Regions from separate parts of the Caldibacillus sp. 210928-DFI.2.18 genome, predicted to be linked through region 2. Evidence: predicted binding sites of a transcription regulator. Region 2 holds the regulator's gene; each other region holds the start of a gene.
The links. The regulator LexA, encoded in region 2, represses DNA repair genes until DNA is damaged. The targets are predictions, from matches to a motif close to CGAACATATGTTCG.
Positions count from the first base shown of each region.

Region 1: a site for LexA is predicted at 3,533-3,546, ahead of LIZ98_RS03355 (Y-family DNA polymerase). Genes of this name have one in related genera too.
Region 3: a site for LexA is predicted at 2,270-2,283, ahead of uvrB (excinuclease ABC subunit UvrB). Genes of this name have one in related genera too.

Region 1 is NZ_JAJCHL010000008.1:11,221-16,177, reverse strand. Features, by position in the region: gene LIZ98_RS17915 (hypothetical protein) at 1-22, shown strand, start outside; gene LIZ98_RS03375 (alpha/beta hydrolase) at 276-1,193, shown strand; tRNA gene LIZ98_RS03370 (tRNA-Ser) at 1,293-1,381, opposite strand; gene LIZ98_RS03365 (hypothetical protein) at 1,566-1,718, shown strand; gene LIZ98_RS03360 (YolD-like family protein) at 1,803-2,144, opposite strand; gene LIZ98_RS03355 (Y-family DNA polymerase) at 2,238-3,497, opposite strand; gene LIZ98_RS03350 (tRNA dihydrouridine synthase) at 3,891-4,865, opposite strand.
Region 2 is NZ_JAJCHL010000001.1:34,889-39,845, reverse strand. Features, by position in the region: gene sirA (sporulation inhibitor of replication protein SirA) at 1-67, opposite strand, end outside; gene LIZ98_RS00180 (DUF896 domain-containing protein) at 219-452, opposite strand; gene LIZ98_RS00175 (YneB family resolvase-like protein) at 465-1,142, opposite strand; gene LIZ98_RS00170 (hypothetical protein) at 1,183-1,362, opposite strand; gene lexA (transcriptional repressor LexA) at 1,508-2,128, shown strand; gene glnA (type I glutamate--ammonia ligase) at 2,182-3,519, opposite strand; gene LIZ98_RS00155 (MerR family transcriptional regulator) at 3,613-4,014, opposite strand; gene LIZ98_RS00150 (methionine gamma-lyase family protein) at 4,260-4,957, opposite strand, start outside.
Region 3 is NZ_JAJCHL010000011.1:41,315-46,271, reverse strand. Features, by position in the region: gene LIZ98_RS04430 (formate/nitrite transporter family protein) at 348-1,175, opposite strand; gene LIZ98_RS04425 (CsbA family protein) at 1,790-2,029, shown strand; gene uvrB (excinuclease ABC subunit UvrB) at 2,373-4,361, shown strand; gene uvrA (excinuclease ABC subunit UvrA) at 4,368-4,957, shown strand, end outside.

The DNA.
Region 1 (4,957 bases), on a different contig from region 2:
ACGGCAAAATACACCGCAATAATGTCTTTTACGGAGACCATCAGGCAGATTCTTTTCCGGTCTCCGTTATTATTTTCGCAAAACCATCACCAAGTCCCCCCATAATCGTCACTCATAATTCGCATAATTGAATTGAAAAATCACTTAATTTTCACTGAAAATTCCTTTTAAAATTAAAAAATGAGGCTTAAAATAGAGGAGATAATATTTTTGCCAATGAAATTGACATACGCAACTTTAAGGCGATGATGTTTACTTTCCATGGAGGGGTTAGTGTGAAAAAAAGACATATTTTTGGCCTCAGCGCCATACTAGGAACAACGGTTGCTTCTGTAGGGACCTACTTTTCGGAACGGGTACTACATATTAAGAAAAAAGACGAGCAAGCGATTATTGACCGGGATACGAAACTAAAACATATTGATCCGGACAAATTTTCATCTTTACCGAAACAGGAAGTGAGCATTTCTTCCCCGAATGGTTATGAAATTAGTGCAATGGTGATTCGGCCGTATGATTCAAAGCGATTCATCATTTTCAGCCACGGGGTTACGGAAAGCAAAATGAGTTCTCTCAAATATGCGAATCTTTTTCTGAACAGGGGATTTAATGCTGTGATTTATGATCAACGACGGCATGGAAAAACCGGTGGAGACACGACCAGTTACGGATACTATGAAAAATTCGATTTACAAGCAGTGGTCGATTGGCTTTTTATTGAGGAAGGGGAAGACCTTCTTTTAGGAATTCACGGAGAATCGATGGGTGCCGCAACTACCTTACTGTATGCCGGGGAACTGAACGGTCGGGCGCATTTTTATATTGTTGACTGTCCATTCTCTGATTTAGAGGAACTCCTCGCCTATCAAACAAAATGTGAATTTAAGTACATGCCTTCAAAATTGATTCTTCCTATTGGAAATATGTTTGTCAAGGTTCGCGGTGGATTTTCACTGAATGATGTTTCACCGATTGCTGTCGTTAATCGTATTAAACAGCCGGTCCTTTTTATTCATAGTGAAAAAGACGACTATATTTTGCCGTATATGACGAAGGATTTATATGAGCAGAAAAAAGGAGAGAAAATGTTGTTTATGGCGAAAAACGGCGGTCATGCCCAGTCGCTCAATGAAAACCGGGAAGACTATGAAAAAGCAATCGACCAGTTTTTAGAGAAATATGTAAATTTGTAGTCTATAAAGAAAAGCACCTAACTTTTTAAATACGTTACGTGCTTTTACCAAACTTTTCTATTTTTTTATATGCTTTCACTTGTTTTTTATATTAAAAAACGGAGAAGGTGGGATTCGAACCCACGCGACGGTCACCCGCCCTAACGCATTTCGAGTGCGTCCCCTTATAACCACTTGGGTACTTCTCCAAATAATTAACAACATATGATATTATATAGGAAAATCACTTGCTTGTCACTATTTTTCAAAAAAAATTTTGCCAGCCGTTGTCAAAAAATAAAACAATTCATCGCAATAAAAGGGGAACAATGTTAAACTATAGTTAGAAATGCTCCTTATCATATTTCGTTTTATTTTACGGGAGGACTTTAGATGAAATTTCTAAAATTAATACTTCTATTTTTCCTAGCAATTTTCCTTATTAAAATTATGTTTAAACTTGTTTTTGGCATGATTTCTTTTCTATTTACAGCAGTGATATTCATCGTTTTCTTATATATTGGCTGGCGGATTTTAAAAAGCTAAACGATATCTATTCAATGGTTGCCTAGCATTAAGGAGAATCGAGCACTTCCTTTGGCTCTTATCTCCTTTTTTTTGATTAACAAGTCATTCCATATATTCGATGTCAGTAATCGCCGCTAGTGGGATGGAATGGACATCTCCTTCTTCATTTACCACTTGTATATCGTTTTGGAGGGTGTCAAAAGAGCGGATATTTCCGTTAATTGTCTTGTAGTGATGTCCGACATAATATTGGATGATCACCTTTCTATTCATTGCTTTGGCCACTTGTACCTTTTCATTAAATTCTTCCAATTGTTGTTCATCCAATTCCTTTGGTGATTCCCACAAATCCTCTTTTGCCCAATCACGTAACATTTTAACATGCTCCGGCAGCATCATTGCCGTCCATTTGATTCGTCCGCGATCGCGAATCATCTTCATCATCCCTTTCCCGCTTAATGATACAGTAAATACTATAAAGCAGGCCTATCCGATCTTTATAATCAGGTGTCTCGTCGGTACATTTCCCAAAAATGATTACGCTTTATGCCCGCCGACAAGTTTCGCCCTTCTCCGTGCCGTTCCCCCTTCCGTATAGGAAACTGCTCTAAGCAGGGAGGCAGAACCGAACCGTTGACGAATTCTGTCCACGGTATAACCTAATTTCTTTTTCTTCCATAAATTTGGATCAAATAAATCGAGCTGAATGCTTTCATCCGGGACAATATTGGACAGAGCGATGGAAATTTGCCGTACCGTTCGCCCGTCATAATGCTTGTTAAAAAGCTTCAAACAAACCCGGTACAGATCCATTGTAATATTGGTCGGTGATTCAACCGTTTTCGACCGATAAAATCCGCCGCCTAATTCTTCATGACTGTAACCAATACCAAGGCTGATTGTCCGTCCCGCATATTTTCCTGTCCGCGCCCGCCTTGCTACTTCTTCGCACATTTCTAAGATGACATGCTTGATTTCGGTTATGTTTTTATAATCGCGCAACAAAATTTGACTTTTGCCGAAACTGACTTGACCGTCCATGATCGGCGCCCCGATTTCTGATAGATCGACTCCCCAGGCGTGGTAATAAAGCTGATTCCCCATAATGCCAAATTTCTTTTCTAATTTTTCCAAGTCATAATGAGCCAATTGCCCGACTGAAAAAATCCCCATATTATTTAATGTTTTTTCGAGACGGCTGCCAATTCCCCACATTTTTTTCAAGGGTGAGACAGGCCATAACTTTTTTGGTATATCTTCATATGTCCAGTGGGCAATCCCGGATGTTTTCGCATCCAAATCCAGGGCCAGTTTTGCCATGAGCATATTGGGGCCGATTCCAATCGCACAAGTCAGCTGGAATTCTCGCATCAAATCGTCTTTTATCTTTTCGGCAATCTGTCTGACTCCACCCCATAAATGTGCCGTTCCATCAACCTTAATAAAACTCTCATCGACACTGTAAACATGAATAGCTTCTTTTGGCACATAACGATTGAACAGTCGAGTGATTTCCGTTGATACCCGCAAATAAGTCGCCATTTGCGGCTCAACAATTTCTATCCGTGGATCATTTGGCACTTCAAACAAGCGGGATCCTGTTTGAATCCCAAACTCTTTTTTCATCTGCGGGGAGGCAGCCAACACAACACTTCCTTCCCGTTGTTTATCACCGACAACGACCAAATAGCATTCGAGCGGATCAAGCCCATACATCACTGCTGAACAACTGGCATAAAAACTCTTAATATCAACACACAAAATATGTTGATCCGGCAAACGTCTATAATCCACCATTTTTACCATCTCCTTCAAAACCCGGGGCACAATTACAAACGTATGTTTGAAATAAGTATATGCATCATTTTATAAGAATATAAGTTCGTTTTCAATAACAATTTTTTCCAATATCCTCATTGGCAAACTAATATTAAGACAAGCGTTTACAGAGTATTGTATGGACGAGCAGGTTCGTGAAAAGATAAAAAAAGAGTTTACCATAACAAGAGAAATCTACCCTGACTTTTACCAAACAAATGACCAAGAAAAATGAAAAAAGCCGGACCCGCCATGGACCCAGCCTTAGTTTGTACTTTAATTGAATTAGGACGGACAGTAATCCGGATGCAGCATTTTTTCCTGATCTGCCCCAAGCTACTGTCGGCTCGTCTTTGCCCCCCACGTCACGTTTTACTGAAACAATGGAACTCTTTCTTCCCAGGCATTAAGCAATGCGCGGACTTCCTCGGTAGATTTTGTGTTCATCAATTGATTTCTCAATTCACCGGCACCATTAAACCCTTTGACATAAATCTTAAAAAAGCGATGAAGAGGTTTGAAAGAACGCGGTTCTAATTCCGAGTATTTATCAAAGAGATCCAAATGCAACCTTAACAGATCCAACAATTCCTTACTGCTATGTTCTTTCGGCTCTTTTTCAAAAGCAAATGGGTTTTTAAAAACACCGCGGCCAATCATAACTCCGTCAACACCATATTGACGGGCAAGCTTCAAACCGGTTTGCCGGTCGGGAATATCCCCGTTGATTGTCAAAAGTGTGTCTGGTGCCACCTCATCACGAAGTTTCTTAATCTCCGGAATCAGTTCCCAATGGGCATCTACTTTGCTCATTTCCTTTCTTGTACGCAGATGAATAGAAAGATTCACAATGTCTTGTTTCAATACATGTGTCAGCCAGTCCCGCCACTCGTCCACATCAGTGTAGCCAAGCCTTGTCTTTACACTTACAGGTAATCCTCCTGCTTTTGCGGCTTGGATGATATCACTAGCGACTTCCGGACGGCGGATCAGACCGCTTCCTTTCCCTTTGGACGCCACATTTGGTACCGGACAGCCCATATTAATATCCACACCACTAAACCCAAGTTTTGCCACGCCGATACTCGTTTGCCGAAAATATTCCGGCTTATCCCCCCATATATGGGCGACAATCGGCTGTTCATCTTCTGTAAATGTCAAGCGCCCGCGCACACTCATGTTTCCCTCAGGGTGACAAAAACTTTCCGTGTTGGTAAACTCTGTAAAAAACACATCCGGTCTGGCGGCATTACTTATGACATGACGAAAAACAACATCCGTCACATCTTCCATTGGTGCAAGTATAAAAAATGGCCGTGGTAGTTCACGCCAAAAGTTATTTTTCATTTTTCATTTCACATCCTAACATATGAAATAACAGGTCAAACATTTATTTCAAATAAAAAACAAAAATATGCCTTTTACACTTATATCATGCT
Region 2 (4,957 bases):
AATACTCTCTACCATAGTAATAATTTGCAAATAATTCCTTAATGATATACATATCGTATTTTCTCATAATCTCCCGCCCCTTTTTCGTATAATTGGACAAATCTTTTATATATATTTTAATAGGCGGGAGACAAAAAAAATGTCGCTTTATTGAGAAAAATTTCTTCTATATTTGTCGAATTCTTGTAGTCTTTGGTCAAACACTCATTTTTAAATGATTAATGGTATCTTTTTCGTTTCTTAAGTTGCTTCAATTTTTCAGGTGTAACATCATTTCCATTCGGATCAATGACTGTTACATTTTCAATTGTTTTTTTAAATGAATTTCGGAAGGATTGCAAATATTCACTTCTCAATTTTGACTGTTCTTTTGCTTCTTCCACTGTCAACCCTTCCCTTTTCTTCTTTGCTGCCAATTCATTAATTCTGGCCAGTTTTTCTTTTGAAAGCATATGAAAACTCCTTTATTTATAATTAACATGGTTATCTTTGTTATTGACTTGCATTTCTTGACAATATTCTTGAAAACGTCTATGTACGGTTGCCTTGGATACTGAATATCCGAATCCCCTTAACGTTGCGGCTATATCTGAAAAAGTCAGTCCCATGTTTCGTAATCGAATAATTTCTTCCAATGGAACTTCTTTTCTATCACGGCCGGCATTTTCACCACGATTTGATAAGTTTTGCTCCGGTCTGTACCCGGCCCGAACAGCACGTTCCATCCCACGCTTGATTTTACTGTTATGTAACTTTCTTTGGTATTCTTCCACAAGACTTATAATTTTTAATACCATTGAATCCGCTTCGGAGATTTGTAATTCACCTTGATGAGAGATTGTATAAATTTTTACTCCCAGTTTAAACAATACGTGAAGAAGGGCGATTTTTGCATTCCCTCTGGCAAGTCTCGTTTCATCTTGAATTAAAAGTGCTTGGATTTGGTGTTCTTTAATTTTCTCCAATATTTCAAGGATACCAGGTCTGTCAAGATCATACCCGCTTGCTTGCTCACAAATTGTATCAACGACTTGAAATTGATACCTTTCTGAAAGAGCTTTAAGTTCTTCTTCCTGTCTGGCCAATGATGTTTCTTGTGACTCTTTTTCCGTACTTACCCGACAATAGATGATCGCTTTCAAAACAACACCTTCTAAAACATTGTTTGTATTATAGTATATATTATTCATTCATACTTGTCATTTCAACTGTATATTGTTCTAAATCTTTATGATCCTCTATTTTTTCCGTTTCATCGCTTGAGGATGATAATATATGTACATAAATGAGTCCACAAATAAATGAAATGAGTAATAATAGAATCACATAAGAATAATTTTTCCACAATTTTTGCAATAACATTCTATCACCCCGTTAACGAATATTAGTTCGTAACCCTATTATAAAACGAACGTATATTTGAGTCAAGAAAAATTTCGAACTTATGTTTGTCAAAATGATGTCAGTTATGATATACTATAGAAAAATATGCTAAGGGGTGTTGAATATGACTAAATTATCCAAACGTCAACAGGAAATTTTAGATTTTATTAAAAAAGAAGTACGAGAAAAGGGGTATCCACCATCGGTTCGTGAAATTGGTGAAGCGGTTGGTCTATCCTCCAGTTCAACGGTACACGGCCATTTAGCCAGACTTGAGAGCAAAGGACTAATCCGCCGCGACCCTACTAAACCGAGAGCGATAGAAATTCTCGACAATAAAGGGTTGAATGAACCTGATGTTCCTGTGCGGAAAGTGCCAATTGTCGGTAAAGTAACCGCCGGAATGCCTATTACCGCTATTGAAAATATTGAAGACTATTTTCCTCTGCCGGAAAAAATTGCTCCTAGTGGAGATCCTGTTTTCATGTTGGAAATTATGGGAGAAAGTATGATTGAGGCAGGTATTTTAGATGGAGACTATGTAATTGTCCGACAACAAAGTACCGCAGAAAACGGTGATATCGTTGTCGCTTTAACTGAGGAAAATGAAGCAACTGTAAAACGTTTTTATAAAGAGAAAAACTATATCCGGCTACAACCGGAAAACGCAACAATGGACCCAATTATTGTTCCGAATGTTTCGATACTTGGAAAAGTAATCGGCGTCTATCGACAAATATATTAAACTTTTATAATTATATGAAAGGGTGCCTCCCAAAAAGGAAGCACCCTTAAAAATTAATATAATTTCAAATATTGTTCTCTCTCCCAAGGTGTCACTTGCGTACGGAACATATCCCACTCAATTTCTTTCGCTTCGATAAAGTTTGTTAAAATATGTTCTCCTAATGCTGACATAATGATTTCATCTTCTTGCAATTTCTCTAAAGCTGATTGCAATGTTCCGGGAAGATCATTAATTCCTTCTGCCTCACGTTCTTCTTTTGTCATGACGTAAATATTTCGATCTACCGGACTTGGAGGTGTTAGTTTGTTCTTGATACCATCTAATCCAGCTTTCAATATAACTGCCATGGCTAAATACGGATTAGCAGACGGGTCTACGCTACGCAATTCAATACGGGTACTCATCCCTCTTGAAGCAGGAACCCGAACCAATGGACTACGGTTGCGTGCCGACCATGCAACATAAACCGGTGCTTCATATCCCGGTACTAACCGTTTGTATGAGTTAACTGTTGGATTTGTAACAGCCGTAAAGTTTGGCGCATGTTTCAAAACTCCAGCCATAAATTGATAGGCTGTTTCACTTAATTCCAATTCACCTGTTGGATCATAAAATGCATTGGCACCCTCTTTAAACAAAGAAATATTACAGTGCATTCCGGAACCGTTAATTCCAAAAAGCGGTTTTGGCATAAATGTTGCGTGAAGACCATGTTTACGTGCAATTGTTTTTACAACCAGCTTAAAAGTTTGGATTTCATCACAGGCAGTAACAACATCTTCGTATTTGAAATCAATTTCGTGTTGACCGGGTGCTACTTCGTGATGGGATGCTTCAATTTCAAAACCCATATCTTCCAGTTCAACGACAATGTCTTTTCGACAGTTTTCACCTAAATCAGTCGGTGCCAAATCAAAATAACCGCCATGATCGTTTAATTCCATTGTCGGTTCTCCGTTAGCATCCAATTTAAACAAGAAAAATTCAGGCTCAGGACCTAAATTAAATTGTGTAAAACCGAGTTCTTTCATTTCTTCAACAATTCGTTTTAAATTGTTACGCGGATCTCCCATAAACGGTGTACCATCCGGATTGTAAATATCACAAATCATCCGAGCCACTTTACCACGACCGGCCGTCCACGGAAAGACCACCCAAGTATCCAAGTCCGGATATAAGTACATATCACTTTCTTCAATACGGACAAATCCTTCAATCGATGAACCGTCGAACATGATTTTATTATCCAGTGCTTTTTCAAGTTGGCTCAATGGAATTTCTACATTTTTAACCGTTCCTAAAATGTCTGTGAATTGCAAACGTATGAAAGCCACGTTTTCTTCATTTGCCATCCGAATAATATCATCGCGATTATATTTTTTTCCCATTGTCTTTTTCCTCCATCATTTTCTTTAATAATCTTTAACTCTATTGATTGTGATAACTTCATTAATACGAATGCGGTTCTTTTTTGTACGCTCCTAGTGAAAGAAACGATACATGTCCCCTTGCCGTAAATCAGAACGATTGATTCGACTGTTGGTAAGTAACTCATTCCTTAAGATCTTTCTTAGTTCTTTTTCCGAAATTTCTTGGTCTCTTTCCTTTTTTCGGTTTTGCTTTTCTAACTTTTCCAGTTCCTTCATCGCAAAGATTTGTTTAATCCCTGCGATATTAACGCCTTGATCTAAAAGGTCTTTAATTTCCAAGAGCTTATCGATATCATTCAAAGAAAACATTCGCTGGTTCCCTTTTGTCCGTGCCGGAACCACCAATTGATGTTCTTCGTAGTACCGAATTTGTCTCGCTGTAAGTTCCGTCAGTTCCATCACAGTTCCTATAGGAAATAAAGGTAGGGATCTGCGAATTTCTTTTCCGCTCACCTTTCCGCCCCCTTTACAAATTATTTATTATCATTATATCCAATGTTAAATATAATGTCAACAACATGTGAGCATATCTAACATATTATTTACGACTTAAATGATGGATGTAGAAATAAAAAATGGTTCACCGACAAAGAGCTAATTTTTTAAAAACTTAAACCGACCATTGTTTGTACATATCGACCATTTCGAAAGAACTTTTTGGGTTCTAATCAAAAGATGGCTGGGGTGTTTTTTCATGTTTATTCAATGGTGATTAACTGTTTTTCAATTAACCTATTGACGGCAAGACAAATAGCAATTTTGACATGTTCATAAGTTAATCCCCCCTGAACATAAGCAATATACGGAGGGCGTATTGGGCCGTCTGCAGATAATTCAATACTTGCACCTTGAATAAAGGTACCTGCGGCCATAATCACATCATCTTCATACCCCGGCATATAACTTGGATAAGGTGTAAATTTTGAATTAACAGGAGAAGCATACTGAATTGCTTGACAGAAAGCGATCATTCTATCCTTATCATTAAATTGAACAGATTGAATGAGGTCGGTCCTTTTTGCATCCCAAGATGGATTTGTATTCAATCCGATACGTTCCAACATCGCTGCAGTAAATACGGCACCTTTTAATGCTTGACCAACAATATGGGGTGCTAGGAAAAAACCTTGATACATTTCAAGTAAGCTATATAGGGAGGCACCAGCTTCACCACCCAGTCCGGGAGCCGTTAATCGATAAGCACATTTATTTACCCACTCTCTTTTCCCGACAATATAGCCTCCCGTTTTTACAATGCCGCCTCCTGGATTTTTTATTAACGAACCGGCCATTAAATCGGCACCGACATGAGTTGGCTCCAATTCTTCAACAAATTCTCCATAACAATTATCTACAAAAATAACTACATCTTTTTTAATCTCTCTAACAAAATCAA
Region 3 (4,957 bases), on a different contig from region 2:
TATTCGCAAAACTAATCGACTTAAAAATAACTGTTTTTCAGCATTAGCATACATATTTGCTATTCGGATGATAATCTAAACAAATGTCTAATAATTGAATGAATGTCAAAAAAATAGACACTCTTTGCAATTATGCTGAAATTTAAGAAATGAACACGGCCGTCCAAAATTACGCCACACCAACTCAAATACCGTAAAAAAATGTCGACTGTATACATTGGTATCATATTGGCAATGCGATAAAGGTAAAATAATTTTATATCCATAAAAACCACCCAAATGAACAAAAGCAATAGGGTGGTTTTTAAAGGGAAAAAATAAAAGGAAAATGATCACCAAACGAATCTTTATTTAGCAATAATTTTCTGCTTTTCATCTCCTGCATATATTGGCACTTCTTTTTTAATTCCTTGCCTATTTACATACCAATTCGCCGCTCCGACAAACAATCCGCCTCCAACAATATTCCCAAGTGAAACAATGAGCAAATTAAAAGCCGCTCCTGTCAAGGTAATAGTATCCGGGTGAGGGACTGATAAAGAAATAGAAAATAATGCCATGTTGGCAATACTATGCTCATAACCGGAAACAAAGAAAGAAGTGACCGTCATCATGATCAACATAACCTTTGCTGCAAAATTGTCGGTTTGCAACGGGAGCCAAATGGCCAGACAAACAAGCCAGTTACATAGAATACCGCGAAAAAACATTTCCCCTGTCGTTAATCCAATCTTTCCTGTCACCGCACTAAATAAATAGTGGTCAGCTGGAATATCTTTAAATAAACCCGTCTGAACAAATAAAAAAGTAAAAAACAAGACGCCGATTAAATTTCCAAGATAGGTAACACCCCAAACATACAGGGTTTCTTTCAAGGAAGTCTTTTGATCCAGGCTGCCCATTGTCATGTACATCGTATTCCCGGTAAACAGCTCACCGCCACCAATCACAATTAAAACTAACGCTAGTGAGAAGGTCATCCCGCCGATTAAGGATGTGGCCGGTGATCCGGTTGCCCTGAATGCGTCTCCAATTCGAAAGGCAAAAACAACCGCAAACGAAATATAAACTCCTGCAAGCATCGCCTTTGTCCAAAATTTCTTTGGGTCATTTTTCAGCATATCGGCTTTTTTTACAGATGTATCAATGGCTGTACTTAATGCACTTGTAGACATAGAAAAACTCCTAACTTTTTTAATGTATTGTGATCAAAATCACAAGCAACATTAATATACCGATTTTTCTATAGTCAAACAATCCTTTTATAAAAAGTTTCTAAGATTGGTCATAATTTTGTTGTTAATCGTAAATAATTAAACCTTCTTTCCAGGAGAATAAGGAAAAAGATTATCATGTCCATTTTATGCAAGTAACAAGAACGGAAAGTTATCCACAGAGGAACCCTTTATATCCACAACTAATCAAAAATTATCCACATAATAACTGCAGTTAAGCACAGAAAAATCACAACTTATCCACATAACTAACAAAATTGTTCACGGTAGTTGGATAATGCACACAAGTTAGAAGTTAACTATAGAAAAACTACTTGGAAGATGTGGAAAAGTTATCCACAAGCGTTTAAACATACGAATCCGGCAAAATATGATAAAATATAAATTGTATTTTATAAAGCAAAAGCAGGGACTGGGAGTGGTTCCGACGAAAATATAAAAGCCGATCATTATGCAGTTGGTACTCATAAGATTGGAAAAATTGGAATAAAGATACGTGGAATGAACTTCGTCGGACTGACTCCTAAACCGATTATATATTTTGGAGTGAGGGTATGCTTGGAAAATTAATTGCCGGATTAATCTTTCCGTGTTTGTTGGTCATCTTATTTTCACGTGTAACTTATAATCATATCGTCGGATTGCTGTTAACATTGGCTCTGATTTCTGTGTCCGCATATAAAGGTTATACCCATTCATGGCCGTTGATTATTATTGATGGTATTTCGTTGACGATAGGATTTTGGTATTCAAAACGCATGGTAAAAAATTTTAAAAGAAAAAAGGAAGAATAAGGCATAAAATCGCTTATCACAATTTGTTAGGCGGTTTTTCTTTTTATCGGGGAATGTGGATAAGTTCTTCATACCCTGTGGATAAACAGTGTAAAAATTGTGTATAACGTTAATATTGTGGTTAATTAAATTTACAGCTGGGACTGTATCATTTGAAGTTTTTCTTGAGGCGTCCTTAAATCCGCGGAATGGGCATCCTCGTTGGAAATTTATACATTCGCCTAACCTATAAAAATTAAACGAATATTCGTTCGCAAAATAGTGGCTTTTCTGTTATGCTTTTGGTAAAATAGATTCTGTGAATGATGAATGTACGGACCCAAAAAATAATGGGGTGATTTAGATGGAAAAAACAAAGGATCAATTTCAGTTAGTGTCAAAATATCAACCTCAAGGGGATCAACCGCAAGCGATAAAAGAGCTGGTTGCGGGCTTAAAAAACGGCAAGAAACATCAAACATTGCTGGGGGCAACCGGTACAGGGAAAACTTTTACCATTTCTAATGTGATAAAAGAAGTGAATAAACCAACGTTAATTATTGCTCATAACAAGACATTGGCAGGGCAATTATACAGCGAATTCAAAGAGTTTTTCCCAAACAATGCCGTTGAATATTTTGTCAGTTACTATGATTATTACCAACCCGAAGCCTATGTACCACAGACCGATACGTATATCGAGAAGGATGCAAGTATTAATGATGAAATTGATAAGCTGCGACACTCAGCGACATCGGCATTATTTGAACGTCGCGATGTCATTATCATAGCCAGTGTATCCTGCATTTATGGGTTAGGTTCACCTGAAGAATATAAAGAACTTGTATTATCACTAAGGGTCGGCACGGAAATCGAGCGGAATGAACTGCTTCGGAAATTGGTTGATATCCAGTATACCCGAAATGATATTGACTTCCATCGGGGTACCTTCCGGGTTCGCGGTGATGTTGTGGAAATTTTTCCATCTTCACGAGATGAGCATTGTATCCGTGTTGAATTTTTTGGTGATGAAATTGATCGAATTCGGGAAGTCGATGCGTTGACGGGCGAGATTATCGGAGAACGGGAACATGTGGCGATTTATCCGGCTTCCCACTATGTTACACGGGAAGAAAAAATGCAAGTCGCCATTAAAAATATTGAACAAGAATTACAAGAACGGTTAAAGGAACTCCGGGATCAAGGGAAGCTTTTAGAAGCACAAAGATTGGAACAGCGGACAAATTATGATTTGGAAATGATGCGGGAAATGGGTTTTTGTTCAGGAATTGAAAACTATTCGCGTCATTTAACCTTAAGGGAAGCGGGCGCTACCCCATATACGTTGCTCGACTATTTTCCAGAGGATTTTTTAATCGTTGTTGATGAATCCCATGTAACGATTCCGCAAATCCGGGGTATGTATAACGGAGACCAAGCAAGAAAAAATGTACTTGTTGAACATGGCTTCCGCTTACCATCTGCCTTGGATAACCGACCGCTTAAGTTTGAAGAATTTGAAAAACATATCAACCAAATTATTTACGTTTCAGCAACTCCGGGACCATATGAATTGGAACATTGTCCGACGGTGGTTGAACAAATTATTCGTCCCACCGGCTTACTGGATCCGATTATAGAGGTCCGTCCGATCAAAGGACAAATTGATGACCTTATCGGAGAAATTCAAGAACGAATTCGGAAAAATGAGCGGGTTCTTGTAACGACATTAACGAAAAAAATGTCCGAGGATTTAACCGATTATTTGAAAGAAATCGGGATTAAAGTTCAGTATTTACATTCTGAAGTAAAAACATTGGAGCGGATTGAGATTATTCGTGATTTGCGACTGGGCAAATATGATGTCATTGTCGGGATTAACTTGTTACGGGAAGGACTTGATATTCCGGAAGTGTCCCTTGTTGCCATTTTAGATGCAGATAAAGAAGGATTTTTACGGTCAGAACGTTCATTAATCCAAACGATTGGCCGGGCAGCAAGAAATGCAAACGGAAAAGTCATTATGTACGCGGACCAAATTACTCGTTCAATGGATTTCGCAATCAATGAAACAAAACGGCGGCGCCAAATCCAAGAAGAATATAATCGGAAACATGGCATTACCCCGAAAACGATTCAAAAAGAAATTCATGATGTTATTCGTGCAACCATTGCCGCTGAAGAACAGGAAGAATACAGTACGACTGATAAATATGGAAAGTTATCTAAGAAAGAACGGGAAAAATTAATTCAAAAATTAGAAGCGGAAATGAAAGAAGCAGCCAAAGCACTTGACTTTGAACGCGCTGCTGAATTGAGAGACTTGGTATTAGAGTTGAAAGCAGAAAGGTGACGATAAATGAAGGATCAAATTAAAGTAAGAGGTGCACGGACAAATAATTTAAAAAATATTGATGTCGATATTCCCCGTAATCAACTTGTAGTATTTACGGGGTTATCCGGTTCAGGAAAATCTTCGCTGGCTTTTGATACCATTTATGCAGAAGGTCAACGTCGGTATGTCGAGTCCCTTTCTGCTTACGCCAGGCAGTTTTTAGGACAAATGGACAAGCCGGATGTTGATTCTATTGAAGGATTATCTCCGGCTATTTCTATTGACCAAAAAACGACCAGTCGGAATCCCCGTTCAACTGTTGGAACAGTTACGGAAATATATGATTATTTGCGATTACTATATGCTCGTATTGGTCACCCGATTTGTCCGAACCATGGCATTGAAATCACCTCACAAACCGTTGAACAGATGGTCGATCGTATATTGGAATATCCGGAGCGGACCCGGATTCAAATCTTAGCTCCGGTAGTCTCCGGCAGAAAGGGGACGCACGCCAAAGTTCTTGAAGACATAAAGAAAGAAGGGTTTGTCCGCGTCCGTATTGACGGAGAAATGCTTGAATTGAACGATGATATTGAGCTGGAAAAAAATAA